2 regions of the Streptomyces albireticuli genome follow, and region 2 is predicted to be linked to the other one. Evidence: predicted binding sites of a transcription regulator. Region 2 holds the regulator's gene; the other holds the start of a gene.
The links. Region 2 encodes HrcA, which represses chaperone genes, less so after heat shock. Its sites were predicted from a motif close to TTNGCACTCNGNNNNNCNGAGTGCNAA; they were not measured.
Positions count from the first base shown of each region.

Region 1 (9,924 bases), 1.9 Mb from region 2:
GGTCAGCAAGGACCTCAAGGAGAAGATCGGCGCCGTGGTCAAGAAGGGCGGCGACCCGGCCAGCGTGCTCAGCGAGATCAAGCGCGACGCCGACTCCCAGGAGATCGCGGCCCGCTAGGCTGCGCATCGTGAGCGCGTACGAAGAGTCCGGCCTCTCCGAGCGGGACCGCGCCGTCCTCGCCCTGGAGCGCCGGACGTGGCCCGGCCCCGGCGCGAAGGAACGTGCTGTCCGGGAGCGGCTCGGCATCACCCCGACCCGCTACTACCAGCTGCTGAACGCCCTGCTCGACGACGAGCGGGCGCTCGCCCACGACCCGGTCACGGTCAACCGGCTGCGGCGCGTCCGCGACGCCCGCCGCGAGCGCCGGTAGCCGCCCTCCCCGGCAGGGGGAGGGCGGAAAGGGCCTGTCCGCGCGCCCCGCCCGGTACTGTCACCCCCATGGGCAGTCACCCGCTCCCCACCCCCGTCACCCCCGCCGGCCGTGACGGGCTCGCCGCCCTGCTGGCGTGCCCGGACCGCGCGGTCGTCGCCCTCGACTTCGACGGCACCCTCGCCGAGATCGTGCCCGACCCCGAGCGGGCCCGCGCCCACCCCGGTGCCGTGCCCGCCCTCGCCCGGCTCGCGCCGCGCCTCCGCTCCGTCGCCGTGATCACCGGCCGGCCCGCCGGGGTCGCCGTGCGGTACGGCGGCCTCGCCGGGGTGCCGGAGCTCGCGCACCTCGTCGTCCTCGGGCACTACGGCGCCGAGCGCTGGGACGCCGCGACCGGCACCGTCAGCGCGCCCGCGCCGCACCCCGGCGTCGCGGCCGTCCAGGCGGAGCTCCCCGGTGTGCTGGACGCCTCCGGCGCCTGGCGGGGCACCTGGGTCGAGGACAAGGGCCGCGCCATCGCCGTCCACACCCGCCGCGCCGCCGACCCGCAGGCCGCCTTCGACGCCCTGAGCGGCCCCCTCGCCGAGCTCGCGGCCCGGCACGGCCTGATCGTCGAGCCCGGCCGGTTCGTCCTGGAGCTGCGCCCGCCCGGGGTCGACAAAGGCGCCGCCCTCGCCGCCTACGTCCGCGAGACCGGCGCCGGCGCCGTCCTCTACGCCGGGGACGACCTCGGCGACCTCGCCGCCTTCGCCGCCGTCGGGAAGCTGCGCGCCGAGGGGCTGCCCGGTGTCCTGGTGTGCAGCGGCAGCGCGGAGGTCACCGAGCTGGCCGAGCGCGCCGATCTCGTCGTCGACGGACCGGGGGGCGTGGTGGCGCTGCTGGAGGCGCTGGCGGAGCGGACCGGCGGACAGCCGGGCTGAGGATCCCGCCGGGCTGATGATTCCGCCGGGCTGGGGATTCAGCCGGAGAGGACCAGTCGGCGAGGGTCAGCCCGAGCCGTTCTCCGAGCTGTCCTCCGGGCCGTCCTCGGCACCGGCCGGGGGCTCCGGTTCCGGCCGCCCGCGCCAGTGCTCCAGCGTGGGGTCCAGCTCGGAGTCGTAGACGCCGCTGCCCCGGCAGTGCCTGCACTGGCCCGCCCGCACCGCCGACTCCCCGCCCCCGCCGAACGGATCGGGGCCGGGGACATGGAGCAGCGAGCGCTGCACGAAGCCGGAGCCCGTGCACCACTGGCACGTCATGCACAGTTCGTCGGTGGGCTCGGGACCGGGATTGTCCTTGGGCTGCACCCGCCCAGCCTAGCCCCGGGGGCTAGCCGCCGAGGGCCCGGAGCTGATCGAGGAACCAGCGCGCCGGCGGCAGCGCCGTCGCCGCCGCGGCCAGCCGCTTCGTACGCTCCGCCCGCTCGGCCGGATCCATCAGCAGCGCCTCGTGCAGCGCGCGGGCGGTGGCCTCCACGTCGTACGGGTTGACCACGAGGGCGTCCTCGGCCAACTCCGCCGCCGCGCCCGCCTCCCGGGACAGGACCAGCGCGCAGCCGTGGTCGGAGACCACCGGGACCTCCTTGGCGACGAGGTTCATCCCGTCGCGGATGGGGTTCACCAGCGCCACGTCGGCCAGCCGGTACGCCGCCAGGGAGCGCGCGAAGTCGTCCTTCACATGCAGCACGACCGGCTCCCAGCCCTCCGTGCCGAACGCGGAGTTGATCTCCCGGGCGACCCGCTCCACCGTGGCCGTGTAGTCGCGGTAGACCGCCAGGTCCTGCCGCGAGGGGTACGCGAAGGCGACGTGCACCACCTTGCCGCGCCACTGCGGGCGGTCCTCCAGCAGGCGGCGGTAGGCCAGCAGGCCGCGCACGATGTTCTTCGACAGCTCGGTGCGGTCCACCCGGACGACCGCTCTGCGCCGCGGCCCGATCTGGGCCCGCAGCGCCGCCATCCGCTCCTCGACGTCCGGCTCGTGCGCGCGCCGCCGCAGGAAGTCCGCGTCCGCGCCGAGCCCGTGCACCCCCAGCAGGGTCGTGCGCCCCTCGAAGCGGACCGCCGTCGCCCGCCCCTCCTCGCGGACCACCTCGGCGCCCAGCTCGCTCGCGCAGCACGCGGCGAACGCCTCGGCCCAGCGGTGGGTGAGGAAGGCCGCCCGGTCACCGCCCAGGATGCCGCGCAGCACCTGCCCGGCCACGTCGTCCGGCAGCATCCGGAAGTAGTCCGGCGGGGCCCACGGGGTGTGCGAGAAGTGGCCGATGCGCAGGTCGGGGCGGCGCTCGCGGAGCAGGCCCGGCACCAGGGTCAGGTGGTAGTCCTGGACGAGGACGGCGGCGCCCGGCGCGGCCTCCTCGGCCAGGGCGTCGGCGAAGGCCGCGTTGTACGCCTCGTACGCGGCCCACTGGGCGCGGAAGTCCGCGTCGAAGGTGGGCTCCAGGGGCGTCTGGTACAGCAGATGGTGCACGAACCACAGCACGGAGTTGGCGACGCCGTTGTAGGCGGCGGCGAAGGTGTCGGGCGGGATGTCCAGCATCCGCACCCGGTGGCCGCCGGTGTCCGCCGCGTCGAGCCGCCGGCCGGCCGCCCGGGCCGCCTCGCGGTCGCCCTCGCCCAGGGCCGCGCACACCCACACCGCGCCCGCGTCCGTCCCTATGGCGCTGAGCCCGGAGACCAGCCCGCCGCCGCCCCGGCCGGCCACGAGGGTGCCGTCCTCGCGCCGCCGGTACGACACGGGGCCGCGGTTGGAGGCGACGACGATCGGTGCGGGGTGCACGTGCTCAGCGACCATGACGCGAGCTTTGCCGGGATGCGGAGCGTTCAAACGTTTGTCCCCGGGCTGTCTGCCCGAACCGGGGTGCCGCGCCGGAGCCCGGTCCTGCTCGCCCGGCCGACGCCGGGAGGTGCCGCTGCGCGGGGCTTTCTCCCCGGCCCCGCCCCTTCCCGAAACCGGGGGCTCCGCCACCGGACCCCCGTTCCGCGCTCCGCGCGGTGGCCTCAAGCGCCGGCCGGGCTGATTTTCGGCCCGGCCGGGGAACCCCCGCCGCTACGCCACCCGCCGCCGCCGGTACTCCGGTATCTCCACCATCGGCGGCCGCTCCTCCGTGTCCACCGCGTACGTCCGCGGCACGAACCCCTCCGCCGTCCGCTCGAACTGCGTCAGCGACGGCCGCACCAGGTGCCCGCGCGCCAGTCGCAGCTGGGCCGTGCGGTAGATCGCCGCCGCCATCCGGCCCAGGGCCCGGCCGTCCTGGTGGCGGTGCTTGCGTACGCCCACGTCGACCTGGGCCAGGGCGTCCAGGCCCACCGTGTGCAGCGAGTCCACCAGCAGCCCCAGTTCCACGCCGTACCCCACGGGGAACGGCAGCCGCTCCAGCAGGGAGCGCCGGGCCGCGTACTCGCCGCCCAGCGGCTGGACGAAGCCGGCCAGCTGCGGCCAGTGCAGGTTCAGCAGCGGGCGGGCCACCAGCTCGGTCACCCGGCCGCCCTGGCCCACCGCCTCGCCGAGCGGGCGGTCGTACATCGCCTTGACGAACTGCACCTCGGGGTCGGTCAGCAGCGGGCCGACGATCCCCGAGACGAAGTCCGCCGAGAAGTCCCGCAGGTCGGCGTCGACGAAGCACACCACGTCACCCGTCGTCGCCAGCAGCGACCGCCACAGCACCTCGCCCTTGCCGGGCAGCGCGGGCAGGCCCGGCAGCACCGCGTCGCGGTGCACCACCCGGGCGCCCGCCGCCGCGGCGACCTCGGCCGTCCGGTCCGTGGACCCCGAGTCCATCACCACCAGCTCGTCCACCAGCGGGACCGCGTCCGACATCAGTTCCGCGCGGATCGTGGTCACGATGGTGCCCACCGTGGCCTCTTCGTTCAGCGCCGGCAGCACCACGCTCACCGTGGTGCCGGCGCCGCGTTTCGCGGCGAGGAGCCGGCCGAGCGGGCGGTCGGCGGCGGACCAGGACCGCCGGGCCAGCCAGCGCTCCACCTCATCCAGCACGTGTTCGACTCCTCTTGTGTGACGCGGCGTTCGAGCTGCGTGTGATCCATCTCGCGGTACGGACGGCTGTCTCAGGCGCCCATGCCTTCGGTTACAGTCTGAACAACGCGGAACGCCGTCGTATGTCGGGGTCGCCGCTCATAAACGCCTGGGCCCTGCCCAGTGCCATACCGCTCATCCAGAGGGGCAGAGGGATACGGCCCGTTGAAGCCCCGGCAACCCTCCAGTCGATCTCGATTCGTCAGAAGCGAGGCTCCCGGCTCGGGAAGGTGCCAATTCCGTCTCGTGGCGACGTCCGCCGCGGGGAAGATGAGGAGAAAGGGCCTCGCCTCCATGGCTGTGCAGTCTGTTGAATCCGCGACCACACCCGTAGCTCTCGGTCCCGCCGTCGCCCTCTCGTGCCGTGAGTGCGGAGAGCGCTTCGGCCTCGGTCCCATTTTCGCCTGTGCCGTCTGCTTCGGCCCGCTCGAGGTGGCCTACGAGCTGCCCGCCGGCGACCCCGAGGCGCTGCGCCGCCGCATCGAGTCCGGCCCGCAGAACATCTGGCGCTACGCCCCCCTGCTGCCCGTCCCCGCCGACGTCGCGGACAAGCCCGGCCTGAACCCCGGCTTCACCAAGCTCGTCAAGGCCGACAACCTCGCCCGCGAGCTCGGCGTCACCGGCGGCCTGTACGTCAAGGACGACTCCGGCAACCCCACGCACTCCTTCAAGGACCGCGTCGTCGCCATCGCCGTCGAGGCCGCCCGCGCCTTCGGCTTCACGACGCTCTCGTGCTCGTCGACCGGCAACCTCGCCGGAGCGGTCGGCGCCGCGGCCGCCCGCGCCGGCTTCAAGTCCTGTGTCTTCATCCCGCACGACCTGGAGGCCGGCAAGGTCGTCATGGCGGCGGTCTACGGCGGCGACCTCGTCGGCATCGAGGGCACGTACGACGACGTCAACCGCTTCTGCTCCGAGCTGATCGGCGACCCGCTGGGGGAGGGCTGGGGCTTCGTCAACGTCAACCTCCGGCCGTACTACGGCGAGGGGTCGAAGACGCTCGCCTACGAGATCTGCGAGCAGCTGGGCTGGCGGCTGCCGGACCAGATCGTCGTGCCGATCGCCTCGGGCTCCCAGCTGACGAAGATCGACAAGGGGCTGAAGGAGCTGATCGCGCTCGGGCTGGTCGAGGACCGCCCGTACAAGATCTTCGGGGCGCAGGCGGAGGGCTGTTCGCCGGTGTCCCGGGCCTTCAAGGACGGGCAGGACGTGGTGCGGCCCGTGAAGCCGGACACGATCGCGAAGTCCCTCGCGATCGGCAACCCCGCCGACGGGCCGTACGTCCTGGACATCGCCCGGCGGACCGGCGGCGCGGTCGAGGACGTCACGGACGCGGAGATCGTGGACGCGATCCGGCTGCTGGCCCGCACGGAGGGGATCTTCGCGGAGACTGCGGGCGGCGTGACCGTGGGCGTCACCAGGAAGCTCGTGGAGAGCGGGGTGCTGGATCCGTCCCTGACGACGGTGGTGCTGAACACGGGGGACGGGCTCAAGACGCTCGACGCGGTCGCCGCCGGGCCGACCGTGACGATCCGGCCCTCGTTGGCGGCGTTCCGCGACGCGGGGCTTGCTGCCGTCTGACATCTGCGGGCCGGTTGTGCCCACCCGTTCCGCCCTTGCGGAACGCCTGCCCACAACCTCTTCGGAAGGTATTCCCATGAGCGTCACCGTTCGCATCCCCACCATCCTTCGCACCTACACCGGCGGGAAGGCCGAGGTCTCCGCCGAAGGCGCGACCCTCGCCGATGTCCTCCGGTCCCTGGAGGAGAACCACGCCGGCATCGCGGCCCGCGTGCTCGACGACAGCGGCAGGCTGCGCCGCTTCGTGAACGTCTACGTCAACGACGACGACGTCCGCTTCGAGCAGGGCCTGGAGACGCCCACCCCCGACGGCGCCGGTGTCTCGATCATTCCGGCCGTCGCCGGCGGCTGATCCCGCCCGCGGGTCCGCCCGCCTTTTCGAAGGCTCCCTTCGTAATCGCCCCGTCCAGCAAGCGGACGGGGCGATTCCGTGTGTTGACCGCGATACAGTTGGGGCGTTCCCCCTCCGGCGTCAGTGCCGAACGCATATGAGAACCCGTCAAGTTGTGCGCGAACTGTGTGCACGAAATGCCGGGTTGCTTGTGCTATGCCCGGCCCGACTTGCCCTGGATTTCCCCTAGTTCGCCGCTTATCGACTCTCAGCCGCGCCGGGAATTCTCGTCCGAGTGACCTGTTGCAGAGGGCATCCGTGCAGATACATTCGGCCGCGGTCGACGCGTTCCGGCGCACACCAACTGGGTTCGCCCTGCCGCTGGTGGGGGAGAGATCCGGGGGGTGAGGTCTGACCCGGGTCCGCGAAGTGCGGTCCTGCGCAAGGGCCAGTAATAGGGGAGTTAGGCATGGCTCAGGGCACCGTCAAGTGGTTCAACGCGGAGAAGGGGTACGGCTTCATCGCGGTCGACGGTGGTGCGGATGTTTTCGTCCACTACAGCGCGATCCAGATGGACGGTTACCGCACCCTCGAGGAGGGTCAGCGAGTCGAGTTCGAGATCTCGCAGGGCCAGAAGGGGCCGCAGGCGGACATGGTCAAGCTCGCCGTCGGCTGATCTCGGCGCATCGACCACACCAGGCTCACGAACGCTCGCGCGTGGGGCCCGCACCCGTCACCGGGTGCGGGCCCCACGTGTGTATCCGCACCGGTGTGGCTTCCCCGTCCCCTGGGTATCTCTCGCGCGTCCGCCCCGTCGCGGGCCCCTCGTGGGTGCGGTCCTGATGTCCACGCGCTTGCTCCCCCAGGTGCCACTCAGGGCTGGAACATACGCGGACCGCTTGCACTCGGTAGGGTCGAGTGCTAATCATTGGCGTTAGCACTCTCCGCGTGAGAGTGACAGATTTGGACCGTCGGTGAGGTCCGCAGGCCAGGTGGGGCAAGGAACCACCAGGCATGCAGGCCGTCCGTCGCGGGCGCCAGCGCGGTCCGGGAGCAATCCGCCCCCTGGCTCTGAACGAGCAGGGAGGTACCCCCATCGTCCTGGGAGGACCACTTCACATGGCCAAGATCATCGCGTTCGACGAGGAGGCACGGCGCGGTCTCGAGCGCGGGATGAACCAGCTCGCCGACGCCGTCAAGGTCACCCTCGGCCCCAAGGGCCGCAACGTCGTCCTCGAGAAGAAGTGGGGCGCCCCCACGATCACCAACGATGGTGTTTCCATCGCCAAGGAGATCGAGCTCGAGGACCCGTACGAGAAGATCGGCGCCGAGCTGGTCAAGGAGGTCGCGAAGAAGACGGACGACGTCGCCGGTGACGGCACGACGACCGCGACCGTCCTCGCCCAGGCGCTGGTCCGTGAGGGTCTGCGCAACGTGGCCGCCGGTGCCAACCCGATGGCCCTGAAGCGTGGCATCGAGAAGGCCGTCGAGGCCGTCTCCGCCGCCCTGCTCGAGCAGGCCAAGGACGTGGAGACCAAGGAGCAGATCGCCTCCACCGCCTCCATCTCCGCCGCCGACACCCAGATCGGCGAGCTCATCGCCGAGGCGATGGACAAGGTCGGCAAGGAAGGCGTCATCACCGTCGAGGAGTCCCAGACCTTCGGTCTGGAGCTGGAGCTCACCGAGGGTATGCGCTTCGACAAGGGCTACATCTCGGCGTACTTCGCCACCGACATGGAGCGTATGGAGGCGTCGCTCGACGACCCGTACATCCTGATCGTCAACTCGAAGATCGGCTCGGTCAAGGACCTGCTGCCGCTCCTCGAGAAGGTCATGCAGTCCGGCAAGCCGCTGCTGATCATCGCCGAGGACGTCGAGGGCGAGGCCCTGTCGACCCTGGTCGTCAACAAGATCCGTGGCACCTTCAAGTCCGTCGCCGTCAAGGCCCCGGGCTTCGGTGACCGCCGCAAGGCCATGCTCGGCGACATCGCCATCCTCACCGGTGGCACCGTCATCTCCGAGGAGGTCGGCCTCAAGCTGGAGAACGCCGGTCTCGACCTGCTCGGCCGCGCCCGCAAGGTCGTCATCACCAAGGACGAGACGACCATCGTCGACGGTGCCGGTGACAGCGACCAGGTCCAGGGCCGCGTCAACCAGATCCGTGCCGAGATCGAGAACAGCGACTCGGACTACGACCGCGAGAAGCTCCAGGAGCGCCTCGCGAAGCTGGCCGGCGGCGTGGCCGTCATCAAGGCCGGTGCCGCGACCGAGGTCGAGCTCAAGGAGCGCAAGCACCGCATCGAGGACGCCGTTCGCAACGCGAAGGCGGCCGTCGAGGAGGGCATCGTCGCCGGTGGTGGCGTGGCCCTGCTCCAGGCCTCCGCGGTCTTCGAGAAGCTCGAGCTCGAGGGTGACGAGGCGACCGGCGCCAAGGCCGTGAAGCTGGCCCTGGAGGCCCCGCTCAAGCAGATCGCCGTCAACGGTGGTCTCGAGGGTGGCGTCATCGTCGAGAAGGTGCGCAACCTGCCCGTCGGCCACGGCCTCAACGCCGCGACCGGTGAGTACGTCGACATGATCGCCGAGGGCATCATCGACCCGGCGAAGGTCACGCGCTCCGCGCTCCAGAACGCCGCGTCGATCGCCGCGCTGTTCCTCACCACCGAGGCCGTCATCGCCGACAAGCCGGAGAAGGCCGCCGCGGCCGCTCCGGGCGGCATGCCGGGCGGTGACATGGACTTCTGATCCCGCGAGGATCACTTGTCCTGAACGCTGTACGCCGAAGGCGGCACTCCCTGCGAAGGGGGTGCCGCCTTCGGCGCGTTCAGCTCCGCGACCCGCCCCTTGCCGAAGCCGAAGAAGTACGTCACCGCGAAGCCCGCCGCGTACCCCACCAGCAGCCCCGTCCCGTAGACCGCCACCGCCGGGCCCAGGCCGTGGCTGCCCCTGAGCAGCGGGAAGAGGGCCCAGCCCGAGGGGCCGATCGCGGTCGAGCCGACCACGTGGCCCAGCTGGTTGAGCAGGCCCACGAAGCCCCCGCCGAACGCGCCGCCCACGCACGCGGTGACGAACGGGCGGCCCAGCGGCAGCGAGACGCCGTAGATCAGCGGCTCCCCGATGCCCAGCAGGCCGGCCGGGAGCGCGGAGCGGATCGTCCCGCGCACCGAGCCGTTGCGCGGCAGCCGGGCGTAGACCGCGAGCGCCGCGCCGACCTGGCCCGCGCCCGCCATCGCCAGGATCGGCAGCAGGACGGTGTGGCTCTGCTGCTGGATCAGGGTCGTGTGGATGGGGATCAGCGCCTGGTGCAGGCCCAGCATCACCAGCGGCAGGAACAGCCCGCCCAGCACGAAGCCGGCCGCGGCGCCGCCCTCGCCGAGGAGCCGATCCGCGAAGTGGCCGATGGCCGTGGAGACCTCGCCGGCGACGAACATCAGCCCGTACAGGGTGGCGAAGCCGGCCACCAGCACCGTCAGCGTCGGGGTGACGAGGACGTCCAGGGCCTCCGGCACCCACGTCCGGCACCACCGCTCGACGTACGCGGCGAGCACGGCCGCCGCCAGCGCGCCCAGCACGCCGCCCTGGCCGGGCGCGAGCCGTTCGCCGAGGACGGTCACCCGGTCGACGCCCGGATAGACG
Region 1 covers NZ_CP021744.1:3,301,681-3,311,604, reverse strand. Annotated here, with positions in the region: gene SMD11_RS13950 (extracellular solute-binding protein) at 1-118, shown strand, start outside; gene SMD11_RS13945 (DUF3263 domain-containing protein) at 129-371, shown strand; gene otsB (trehalose-phosphatase) at 440-1,291, shown strand; gene SMD11_RS13935 (hypothetical protein) at 1,358-1,657, opposite strand; gene SMD11_RS13930 (alpha,alpha-trehalose-phosphate synthase (UDP-forming)) at 1,680-3,140, opposite strand; gene SMD11_RS13925 (glucosyl-3-phosphoglycerate synthase) at 3,396-4,343, opposite strand; SAM riboswitch class I at 4,515-4,659, shown strand; gene thrC (threonine synthase) at 4,677-5,960, shown strand; gene SMD11_RS13915 (ubiquitin-like small modifier protein 1) at 6,037-6,312, shown strand; gene SMD11_RS13910 (cold-shock protein) at 6,761-6,967, shown strand; gene groL (chaperonin GroEL) at 7,411-9,033, shown strand; gene SMD11_RS13900 (PTS transporter subunit EIIC) at 9,045-9,924, opposite strand, start outside.
Region 1: a site for HrcA is predicted at 7,190-7,216, ahead of groL (chaperonin GroEL). Genes of this name have one in related genera too.

Region 2 (9,924 bases):
GGGCTGAATTGTCGCCCGGAACCGGGCAAATTCAGCCCGGCTGGGGGCACCTCCCAGCGGTAGCCGGGGGAGTGTGAGGCCACCGCGCGTCAGCGCGGCCGGGGGGCCCGGGGGCTTGCCCCCGGTTCAGGAAGGGGCGGGTAGGGGACAAAGCCCCCCGCTCACCCCACCGGCACCGTCACGAAGTCGATCAACTCCTCCACCCGCCCCAGCAACGCCGGCTCCAGATCCTTGTAAGACCCCACCGCCGACAGGATCCGCTGCCACGCGGCCCCCGTGTTCGACGGCCACCCCAGCGCCGCGCACACCCCCGTCTTCCAGTCCTCGCCCCGCGGCACCCGGGGCCACTCCGGGATGCCCACCGACGACGGCTTCACCGCTTCCCACACATCGATGTAGGGGTGCCCCACCACCAGCACGTGCTCCCCGGTCACCTCCGCCGCGATCCGTGACTCCTTCGAGCCCGGTACGAGGTGGTCGACCAGGACGCCGAGGCGGGCGTCCGGGCCGGGGGAGAAGGAGCGGACGACGGCGGGCAGGTCGTCGACGCCCTCCAGGTACTCGACGACCACGCCCTCGATGCGCAGGTCGTCGCCCCAGACCCGCTCCACGAGCTCCGCGTCGTGCCGTCCCTCTACGTAGATGCGCCCGGCGCGCGCGACACGCGCACGCGCCCCCGGTACGGCGAGCGAACCGGACGCCGTCCGCACAGGTCCTTGGGGCGCCCGCGCGGCGGTGGGGCGTACGAGCGTGACGACACGCCCCTCCAGCAGGAAGCCGCGCGGCTCCAGCGGGAAGACCCGGTGCTTGCCGAAGCGGTCCTCCAGGGTCACCGTGAGGCCCTGGGCCGTCTTCTCGCAGCGGATCACCGCTCCGCAGAAGCCCGTGGACACCTCCTCGACGACCAGGCCGGGATCCGCCGGCACCTCGGGCGCGGGCTGCTGACGCTTCCACGGAGGGGTGAGGTCCGGTCCGTATTGTCTGCTGCGCATGGGTGCCATTCTGCGGGGTGAACCGGGCGGACGGGATCTTGCTGCGCGCCCCGCCCTCCTTCAGGTGAGCCGGGCGGGTCGCACGCCACCGCACACGACGTACGCCCCGCCCCTCCCGTCACGACACGCCGAACCGCTCCGCCAGCGCGTCCCGTTGCGCGCGGACGAACCGGGCGTCCACGACGGCCCCGTGCCCCGGCACGTAGACCGCGTCCTCGCCGCCCAGCGCCAGCAGCCGGTCCAGGGCGGCCGGCCACTGGCGGGGCAGCGCGTCCGGCCCGGCCTGCGGTTCGCCGGACTCCTCGACCAGGTCGCCGCAGAAGACGACCTCGGGCGCCCCGCCCGCGCCCGCGACGAAGACGGCCAGGTCGTGCGCCGTGTGTCCCGGGCCGATGTTGGCCAGCAGCACCTGCCGGCCGCCGCCCAGGTCGAGGGTGAGCTCGCCGGAGACCTGGTGGTGGGGGCGTACGAGCAGCTCGGCGGCGCCCGCCGCGGCCTCCGGCTCCACGCCGTGCCGCACCGCGTCCCGGCGGAGCTCCTCGCGCTCACGCTCCAGCAGATCGGCGAGCCCCACCGCCCCGTACACCTCGGCCCCGGAGAACGCGGCCGTCCCGAAGACATGATCGAAATGGGGGTGGGTCAGAGCGATATGCGTCACTGCGCGCCCGAAGATCTCGCGCACGTCCCGGCGCACCTCGGCGCCCTCCAGGACGGTCGCGCCGGTGTCCACGAGCAGCATGCCGTCCGCCCCCGCGACCACGCCGATCGTCGCGTCCCACCCGGGCATTCTGCGGCGCGCGACCCCTGGCGCGAGCCTCTCCCAACGCGCGGTCGCCTCATCGCTCTCCATACCCGGACGCTATCCGGAGCGCGGTACGGTTGCCCGCCCGGCGGGCATACGGCAGGTGTGCGGCGGGCGCCCGGCGGAGACGGCTCTTGCCCTGGCCGTGGTGGACGGCCGTACACTGGCTGGAGGTATCTGGCACTCGTGACCATTGAGTGCCAGGGACAGAATCCGTAGGACGGCTGGACTGGAGGTGCGCGGTGCTGAGCGAACGCAGGCTCGAGGTGTTGCGCGCCATCGTCCAGGACTATGTGGGCACCGAGGAGCCCGTGGGCTCCAAGGCCCTCACCGAGCGGCACCGCCTGGGCGTCTCCCCGGCGACGGTGCGCAACGACATGGCCGCGCTGGAGGACGAGGGCTTCATCGCCCAGCCCCACACGAGCGCGGGCCGCATCCCGACCGACAAGGGCTACCGCCTCTTCGTCGACAAACTGGCGGGCGTCAAGCCCCTGTCGACGCCGGAGCGGCGGGCCATTCACAACTTCCTCGACGGCGCCGTCGATCTCGACGATGTCGTGGGCCGCACGGTGCGGCTGCTCGCGCAGCTGACCCGGCAGGTGGCGGTGGTGCAGTATCCGTCGCTGACCCGCTCGACGGTGCGCCATGTGGAGCTGCTCTCGCTCGCTCCCGCCCGCGTCATGCTCGTACTGATCACGGACACCGGCCGGGTCGAGCAGCGCATGGTCGACTGCCCGGCGCCGATCGGCGAGACGTCTCTCGCGGACCTGCGGGCGCGGCTGAACAGCCGCGTCGTCGGACGGCGGTTCGCGGATGTGCCGCAGCTGGTGCAGGACCTCACCGAGTCCTTCGAGCAGGAAGATCGCGGAACCGTTTCCACAGTCCTCGCGACCCTGCTGGAGACCCTGGTCGAGGAGACCGAGGAACGGCTGATGATCGGCGGCACCGCCAATCTCACCCGCTTCGGCCATGACTTCCCCCTGATGATCCGGCCCGTGCTGGAGGCGTTGGAGGAGCAGGTCGTGCTGCTCAAGCTGCTCGGCGAGGCCAAGGACTCGGGCATGACGGTGCGAATCGGTCATGAGAACGCTCATGAGGGACTGAACTCCACATCGGTCGTCGCCGTCGGCTACGGTTCGGGCGACGAGGCAGTCGCCAAACTCGGCGTGGTCGGACCGACCCGCATGGACTACCCCGGAACGATGGGAGCGGTACGCGCAGTGGCACGTTACGTCGGACAGATCCTGGCGGAGTCGTAAGTGGCCACGGATTACTACGCGGTCCTGGGCGTACGGCGCGATGCCTCGCAGGACGAGATCAAGAAGGCCTTCCGCCGGCTCGCCCGTGAGCTGCACCCGGACGTCAATCCGGACCCGAAGACCCAGGAGCGGTTCAAGGAGATCAACGCCGCTTACGAGGTGCTCTCGGACCCGCAGAAGAAGCAGGTCTACGACCTCGGCGGCGACCCGCTCTCGGCCTCCGGCGGCGCCGGCGGCGGGGCCGGTGGCTTCGGCGCGGGCTTCGGCAACTTCTCCGACATCATGGACGCCTTCTTCGGCCAGGCCTCGCAGCGCGGACCGCGCTCGCGCACCCGCCGCGGCCAGGACGCCATGATCCGCCTGGAGATCAGCCTCAACGACGCGACGTTCGGGACGACCAAGGAGATCCAGGTCGACACCGCCGTCGTCTGCACCACGTGCAGCGGCGAGGGCGCGGCCCCCGGCACCTCCGCGCAGACCTGTGACATGTGCCGCGGCCGCGGTGAGGTCTCGCAGGTCACCCGCTCCTTCCTCGGCCAGGTCATGACCTCCCGGCCGTGCCCGCAGTGCCAGGGCTTCGGCACCGTGGTGCCGACCCCGTGCCCGGAGTGCGCCGGCGACGGCCGCGTCCGCTCGCGCCGCACCCTGACGGTCAAGATCCCCGCCGGTGTCGACAACGGCACCCGCATCCAGCTCGCGGGCGAGGGCGAGGTCGGCCCCGGCGGCGGCCCCGCCGGCGATCTCTACGTCGAGATCCACGAGACCCCGCACCCCACCTTCCAGCGGCGCGGCGACGACCTGCACTGCACGGTCACCATCCCGATGACGGCCGCGGCCCTCGGCACCAAGGTGCCGCTGGAGACCCTGGACGGCGTCGAGGAGATCGACATCCGCCCGGGCACCCAGTCCGGCCAGTCGATCCCGCTGCACCAGCGCGGCGTCACGCACCTGCGCGGCGGCGGGCGCGGTGACCTCATCGTGCACGTCGAGGTGATCACCCCCAGCAAGCTGGACCCGCAGCAGGAGGACCTGCTGCGCCAGCTCGCGAAGCTGCGCGGCGAGGAGCGCCCGATGGGCGAGTTCAAGCCGGGGCAGCAGGGCCTGTTCTCGCGTCTGAAGGACGCGTTCAACGGCCGCTAGGCGGTAGTGGGTGACGTCGTCCCGACGTCCCCGTGAGGTTCAGGCGACCGGGCTCCGGCCCGGTCCCACGTCCGGCCCCGGTCCGGCAGGTCTCCTGCCGGACCGGGGCCGGCGCGTTCCCCGGCTCCCGCCGGGGCGGCGGGTTTCCCCAGGTCTCCTTCCCGGCCGGGGTCGGCGTGCCCGGCCAGGCGTGACACGATGTGGTCATGGCCTTTGAATCCAGGGGAGCCACCGCGCTGACCGGTCTGTACCGGCACCCGATCGTGCAGGCCCCCATGGCCGGCGGCCCCTCCTGCCCGGCGCTCGCGGCGGCCGTCTCCGAGGCCGGCGGCCTCGGCAGCCTGGCGGCCGGCTACAAGACCCCCGCGGCGATGTACGAGGAGATCAAGCAGCTCCGGGCCCGTACCGCCGCCCCCTTCGGCGTGAACCTCTTCATGCCGCACACCCCCGCCGCCGACCCGGCCGCCGTGGAGGTCTACGCCGAGCAGCTGGCCGGCGAGGCCGCCTGGTACGGCACGCCCCTCGGCGACACCGATCTGCCGTGCGACGACGCCTACGACGCCAAGCTGGCGATCCTCCTCGACGATCCCGTGCCCCTGGTCTCCTTCACCTTCGGCTGCCCGGACCGGGCGGTGGTCGAGTCGCTGGCCCGCGTCGGCACGGTGACGGTCGTGACCGTCACCTCCGTCGCCGAGGCGCGCGCCGCGCACGCGGCGGGCGCCGACGCCCTGTGCGTCCAGGGCACGGAGGCCGGCGGCCACCAGGGCACCCACCGCGACGACCCGCGCCTGGACGGCACCGGCGCGGGCGTCGGCCTGCTGACCCTGCTGGCCGAGATCGGCGAGTCCGTGGACCTCCCCATGATCGCCGCGGGCGGTCTGATGCGGGGTGCCCAGATCGCGGCCGTACTCGCGGCGGGCGCCGTCGCGGCGCAGCTCGGCACGGCCTTCGTGCCCTGCCCCGAGTCGGGCGCGCACGCCCTGCACAAGCGCGCCCTGACCGACCCCGAACCGGTCTTCACCGGCACCGAACTGACCCGCGCCTTCTCGGGCCGCCCGGCCCGTGGCCTGGTGAACCGTTTCCTCCGGGAGCACGGCCCGTACGCCCCCGCGGCGTACCCTCAGGTCCACTACCTCACCTCCGGCCTGCGCAAGGCGGCCGCGGCGGCGGGCGACCCGCAGGGGATGAACCTCTGGGCGGGCCAGGGCCACCGGCTGTCCCGGGAACTCCCGGCGGCGCGGCTGGTGGAGGTGCTCGCCGCCGAACTGGAGGCGGCGCGCGGGCCGTCGGCCCGGGGCGAGGAGTCCGGAACCGGAGGGTACGGGGTCGCCGGGTCCGGAACCGGAGGGTACGGGGTCGCCGGGCAGGGCGGGCAGAGCAGTGCGAAGCGAGGGAGCGAGTCATGACAGCGCCGGTGTTCCTGGTCGAGGAGGGTGCCCTCACGGGCGTCTTCCCCGGTACCGTCTTCCCGCTCTCCGGCCCCGAGGGCCGGCACGCCGTGTCGGTCCGCCGGCTGCGCGTCGGCGAGGAGATCGTCCTGACGGACGGCGAGGGCACGGGCGCGTTCGGCACCGTGGCCGCGGTCGAGGGCAAGGACCGGCTGGACGTCGCGGTGACCTCCGTCCGCGCCGAGCCGCTGCCGGAGCCGCACATCACGGTCGTCCAGGCGCTGCCGAAGGGCGACCGCGGTGAGCTCGCGGTGGAGACGATGACGGAGACGGGCGTCGACGCGATCGTCCCGTGGGCGGCGTCGCGCTGCATCACGCAGTGGAAGGGCGAGCGGGCGGCCAAGTCGCTGGGCAAGTGGCGGGCGACGGCCCGTGAGGCGGGCAAGCAGTCGCGGAGACTGAGGTTCCCGCCGGTCTCCGAGCAATTGACGACCAAGCAGGTCGCCACGCTGCTGGCGGACGCCGCGTTCGCCGCCGTCCTGCACGAGGAGGGCTCCAGCGCCCCGCTCGCCACGGCGGAGCTTCCCGCGACGGGGAACATCGTCCTCGTCGTCGGCCCCGAGGGCGGCGTCTCGCCCGAGGAGCTCGCGGCCTTCGCGGAGGCGGGCGCGAAGCCGTACCGCCTGGGCCCGAGCGTCCTGCGGACCTCGACGGCGGGCACGGCGGCGACGGCGCTGCTGCTGGGCCGGACGGGCCGCTGGTCGTAGGGACGCCGCCGGCCGGGCCGCGCCCCCTGGTGGGGCGGCGTACGCGGCAGGAAGCCGTGGGCCTGGCCACATAGGGGCTCCGGACCGCCGTTTCTGGGGATGGACTGTTCATGTCGCACCTTCGTTCCCGGGACTACGAGCGCATGCTCGACCTCGCCGTCGCCGTACTCGAAAGCCACGAGCCCGAAGCGCTCCAGCACCTGGTGGCGGCGCACCTGCTCGAAACCTTCGGCTGCGGCACGGTGATCCTCGCGAAATTCGACGTGACGAGCCCGGTGGGCAGGGGCAGCGGGGCCGACGGCTGGGCACCCACGTCGATCGGCCCCGCCGTGGACGCCCTCGTCCTGCGCCGGGCGCGCCAGCGGCACCCCCTGGTCGGCTACCTCGCCGCGGGCGGGCGCCGGCCGGTGACCATGGACCGGATCTGCGACGGCTGGCGCAACACCCGCTGCTACAGCGAGGCCCGTCACGACTTCGGTACGACGCGTCAGCTGGGCATCCCCCTTCCGGGCGATGGAACCGTGATGCGTGCGGTGTCCCTGGGGCGCAAGGGGCGGGACTTCAGTGCGCGGGAGCTCGCCTTCGCGGCACGGATCCAGCCGCTGCTGCTGGGCGCGGAGAACCACATCCAGGAACTGGGACGGCTGCGGCGGGCGGCGGCGCAGGGTGGCGGGGGTGGGAGCGGGGGCGTCCGAGAGGCGGTCGTCGGTGGCGTCGGCGGCTTGGCACCCGCCGCCGAGCACGGCCTGACGCCCCGTGAGCGGACGGTCCTGGGCCTGGTCGCCCAGGGTCTGACGGCGGAGGTGATCGGCCGCCGCCTCACGATCTCGCCGCACACGGTCAACCGCCATCTGGAGAAGATCTACCGCAAGCTCGGCACGAACAACCGGGTGTCGACGGTGGTGCAGGCGAGACGGGTGGGGCTGGTGCCGTAGCAGCGGGGGCGGAGCGTCCGGGGCGTCCGCGTGGTTCGGAGCCGGGCACTCCGGATGGGCAGTTCTTCCTATGGCGGCCGGACGGCGGTCCCCCTGATGCTGGAAGAAGAGGCAGGGCGCCGGCGCCGACCACGGGGGAGTGGGCGTCGGCGCCCCTCCCTTTTCCCGCCTCCCTCCGGGCGTGGCGTGTCCCGGGAAACTCCACCGAATTGACGTGCGATTATGTGGCGTCGGTGTCGCTCGGTAACGGGTGTCACTCGACGTGACGGACGTGAGACCTCGGCGGGGGAGACGGCGATGGGCGACAGCCCTGGCGACGGCAAGGTACTGGACATCAAGACGGCGGACCTGAAGTCCTCGGCGCCGGTCTTCCACGAGCAGGGCCAGAAACTGAGCGAGGCGCTCACCAAGCTCGTCACCACCCTGGACGGGCTGGGCAAGCCCTGGGGCAAGGACGACGCCGTCAAGGAGTTCGCGGCCGAGTACCCCAAGCAGCAGACCGCCATCGAGAAGGCGACCGGGACCCTCGTCCTGGGCCTGGTCAGCATCCATCAGGCGATGGTCGACATGTCGGACGGTCACGTCGACAACGAGGCACTCATCGCCGGGATGTTCACCAAGGAGAAGAACAAGGGCAAGGACGGCAAGTGAGCATCGCCGACGAGGCCAAGAACATCCTCGAGAAGCTGGGGCTCGACTGGCCCGACGGCGACCCGGGCAAGCTGCGCAAGGCCGCCACCGCCTGGAACACCTTCGCCGACAGCGTCGAAAAGGTGCGTACGCCCGTCAACACCACGGCGCGCTCCCTCATCCACAACAACAAGGGTGAGGCGATCGAGGCGTTCGAGACCTTCTGGAACCGCTACGCCAACGGCGACAAGGGATGGCTGTACGACGTCCCGAAGGCGGCCCGCCAGATGGCCAAGGCCCTGGAGAAGGTCGCGGACGCCATCGACGACGCGACCGACAGGCTGTGGACCCAGATCTGGATCGACGCCGGCGTCATCGTGGCGGGCGTCGGACTGGCCTTCTTCACCGCCGGTCTCTCGACCGCTGCCTCGGCGACCGCCGCCGCGGCGATCATCGAGCTGGGCACCACCGTGGGCGTCGCCATCTCCACCGTGGTCGCCGAGGTCGCCGCGACGACGCTGGTCGCGGCCGCGTTCGGCGGGGTGGAGGCCGTCACCGTCGAGCTGGCCGTCGCCCAGACCCTCAAGATCAGCACCGGCCTCCAGGACGGCGTGAGCCTGGACGACATCAACGCCGCGGCCAAGAACGGCATGATCTACGGCGGCGGCTTCGGCGGCTTCGGCTCCCTGGCGAAGAACAGCGTCCAGGTCGGCGGCCTGGGCCCGCTGCTCAGGGGCGCGCGCCCCAACCTCCTGGACGTGGGAACGGTCGGCCGTCCCAAGGCGAACGTCAAGGGGTGCCTGGACCCGATCGACGTCGCGACCGGCGCGATGATGCTGTCCCAGACGGACGTCACGCTGCCCGGCGCCCTGCCGCTGGTCGTCGAACGCAGCCACCTCTCCTCGTACCGGGCGGGCGGCTGGTTCGGCCCGACGTGGGCCTCGACGCTCGACGAGCGCGTGCAACTGGACGCCGAAGGCGTGGTCTTCGTCGCGGCCGACGGCATGCGCCTGGTCTATCCGGTGCCGAGGCCGGGCGTCCCCGTCCTGCCGGTCAAGGGCCCCCGCTGGCCCCTGGAGTGGGACGGCCGCCCCGACGGCCTGATGACCGTCACCGACCCGTTCACCGGAGTCGTCCGTACCTTCGGCAACCCGGCCCCCACGGATGTGCCCGGTGCGATCCAGCTCCCCCTGGACAGCCTGCACGACCGCAACGACGCGCGCATCGACATCGAACGCACGGCGAAGGGCGTCCCTTTCGGCATCCGTCATTCCGGCGGGTACTACGTCGCCATCGAGACACAGGGCACCCGGATCACCGGCCTGCGCCTCCTGGACGAGGCGCCGTCGCTGTACGACCCGACGGCACCGGCGGGCCGGGGGAGGGCCCTGGTCACCTATGGCTACGACGCCGACGGAAACCTTACGGACGTCACCAACTCCAGTGGCAAACCGCTGTCCTTCACCTATGACGCCGATGGCCGAATAACGTCCTGGGCCGACCGCAACGCCTCCTCGTACGCCTACTTCTACGACGAGCGCGGGCGTGTCGTCCGTACCGAAGGAAGCGACGGGTTCCTCTCCGGCAGCCTGGAGTACGACGACGAGACCGGCACGACGAAGGTCACCGACGCGCTGGGGAACGGGCAGACGTACCGGTACAACCCGGATGGTCTCGTCGTCGAGGAGACCGACGCGCTCGGCAACGCCACGCTGACGGAGTGGGACGAGCGCGGCGAGAACCGGCTCTCCGTGACCGACCCGCTCGGGCGTACGACCCGCTACGCCTACGACGAGTCCGGAAACCTCGTCCAGGTCGTCCTCCCCGACGGCAGCGTGGGCACGGCGGTCCACAACGACCTGTGCCGACCCGTCGAGGTCACCGAACCGGGTGGGGCGGTCTGGCGGCACACGTACGACGAGCGGGGCAATCCGCTCACCACCACGGACCCCGCCGGGGCGGAAACCCGCTACGGCTATGACGAACTGGGGCATCTGGCCTCGGTCACCGA
Region 2 covers NZ_CP021744.1:5,247,212-5,257,135, forward strand. Annotated here, with positions in the region: gene SMD11_RS22610 (DUF3097 domain-containing protein) at 162-992, opposite strand; gene SMD11_RS22615 (MBL fold metallo-hydrolase) at 1,111-1,842, opposite strand; gene hrcA (heat-inducible transcriptional repressor HrcA) at 2,037-3,053, shown strand; gene dnaJ (molecular chaperone DnaJ) at 3,054-4,193, shown strand; gene SMD11_RS22630 (nitronate monooxygenase) at 4,400-5,599, shown strand; gene SMD11_RS22635 (16S rRNA (uracil(1498)-N(3))-methyltransferase) at 5,596-6,348, shown strand; gene SMD11_RS22640 (helix-turn-helix transcriptional regulator) at 6,459-7,283, shown strand; gene SMD11_RS22645 (hypothetical protein) at 7,581-7,934, shown strand; gene SMD11_RS22650 (DUF6531 domain-containing protein) at 7,931-9,924, shown strand, end outside.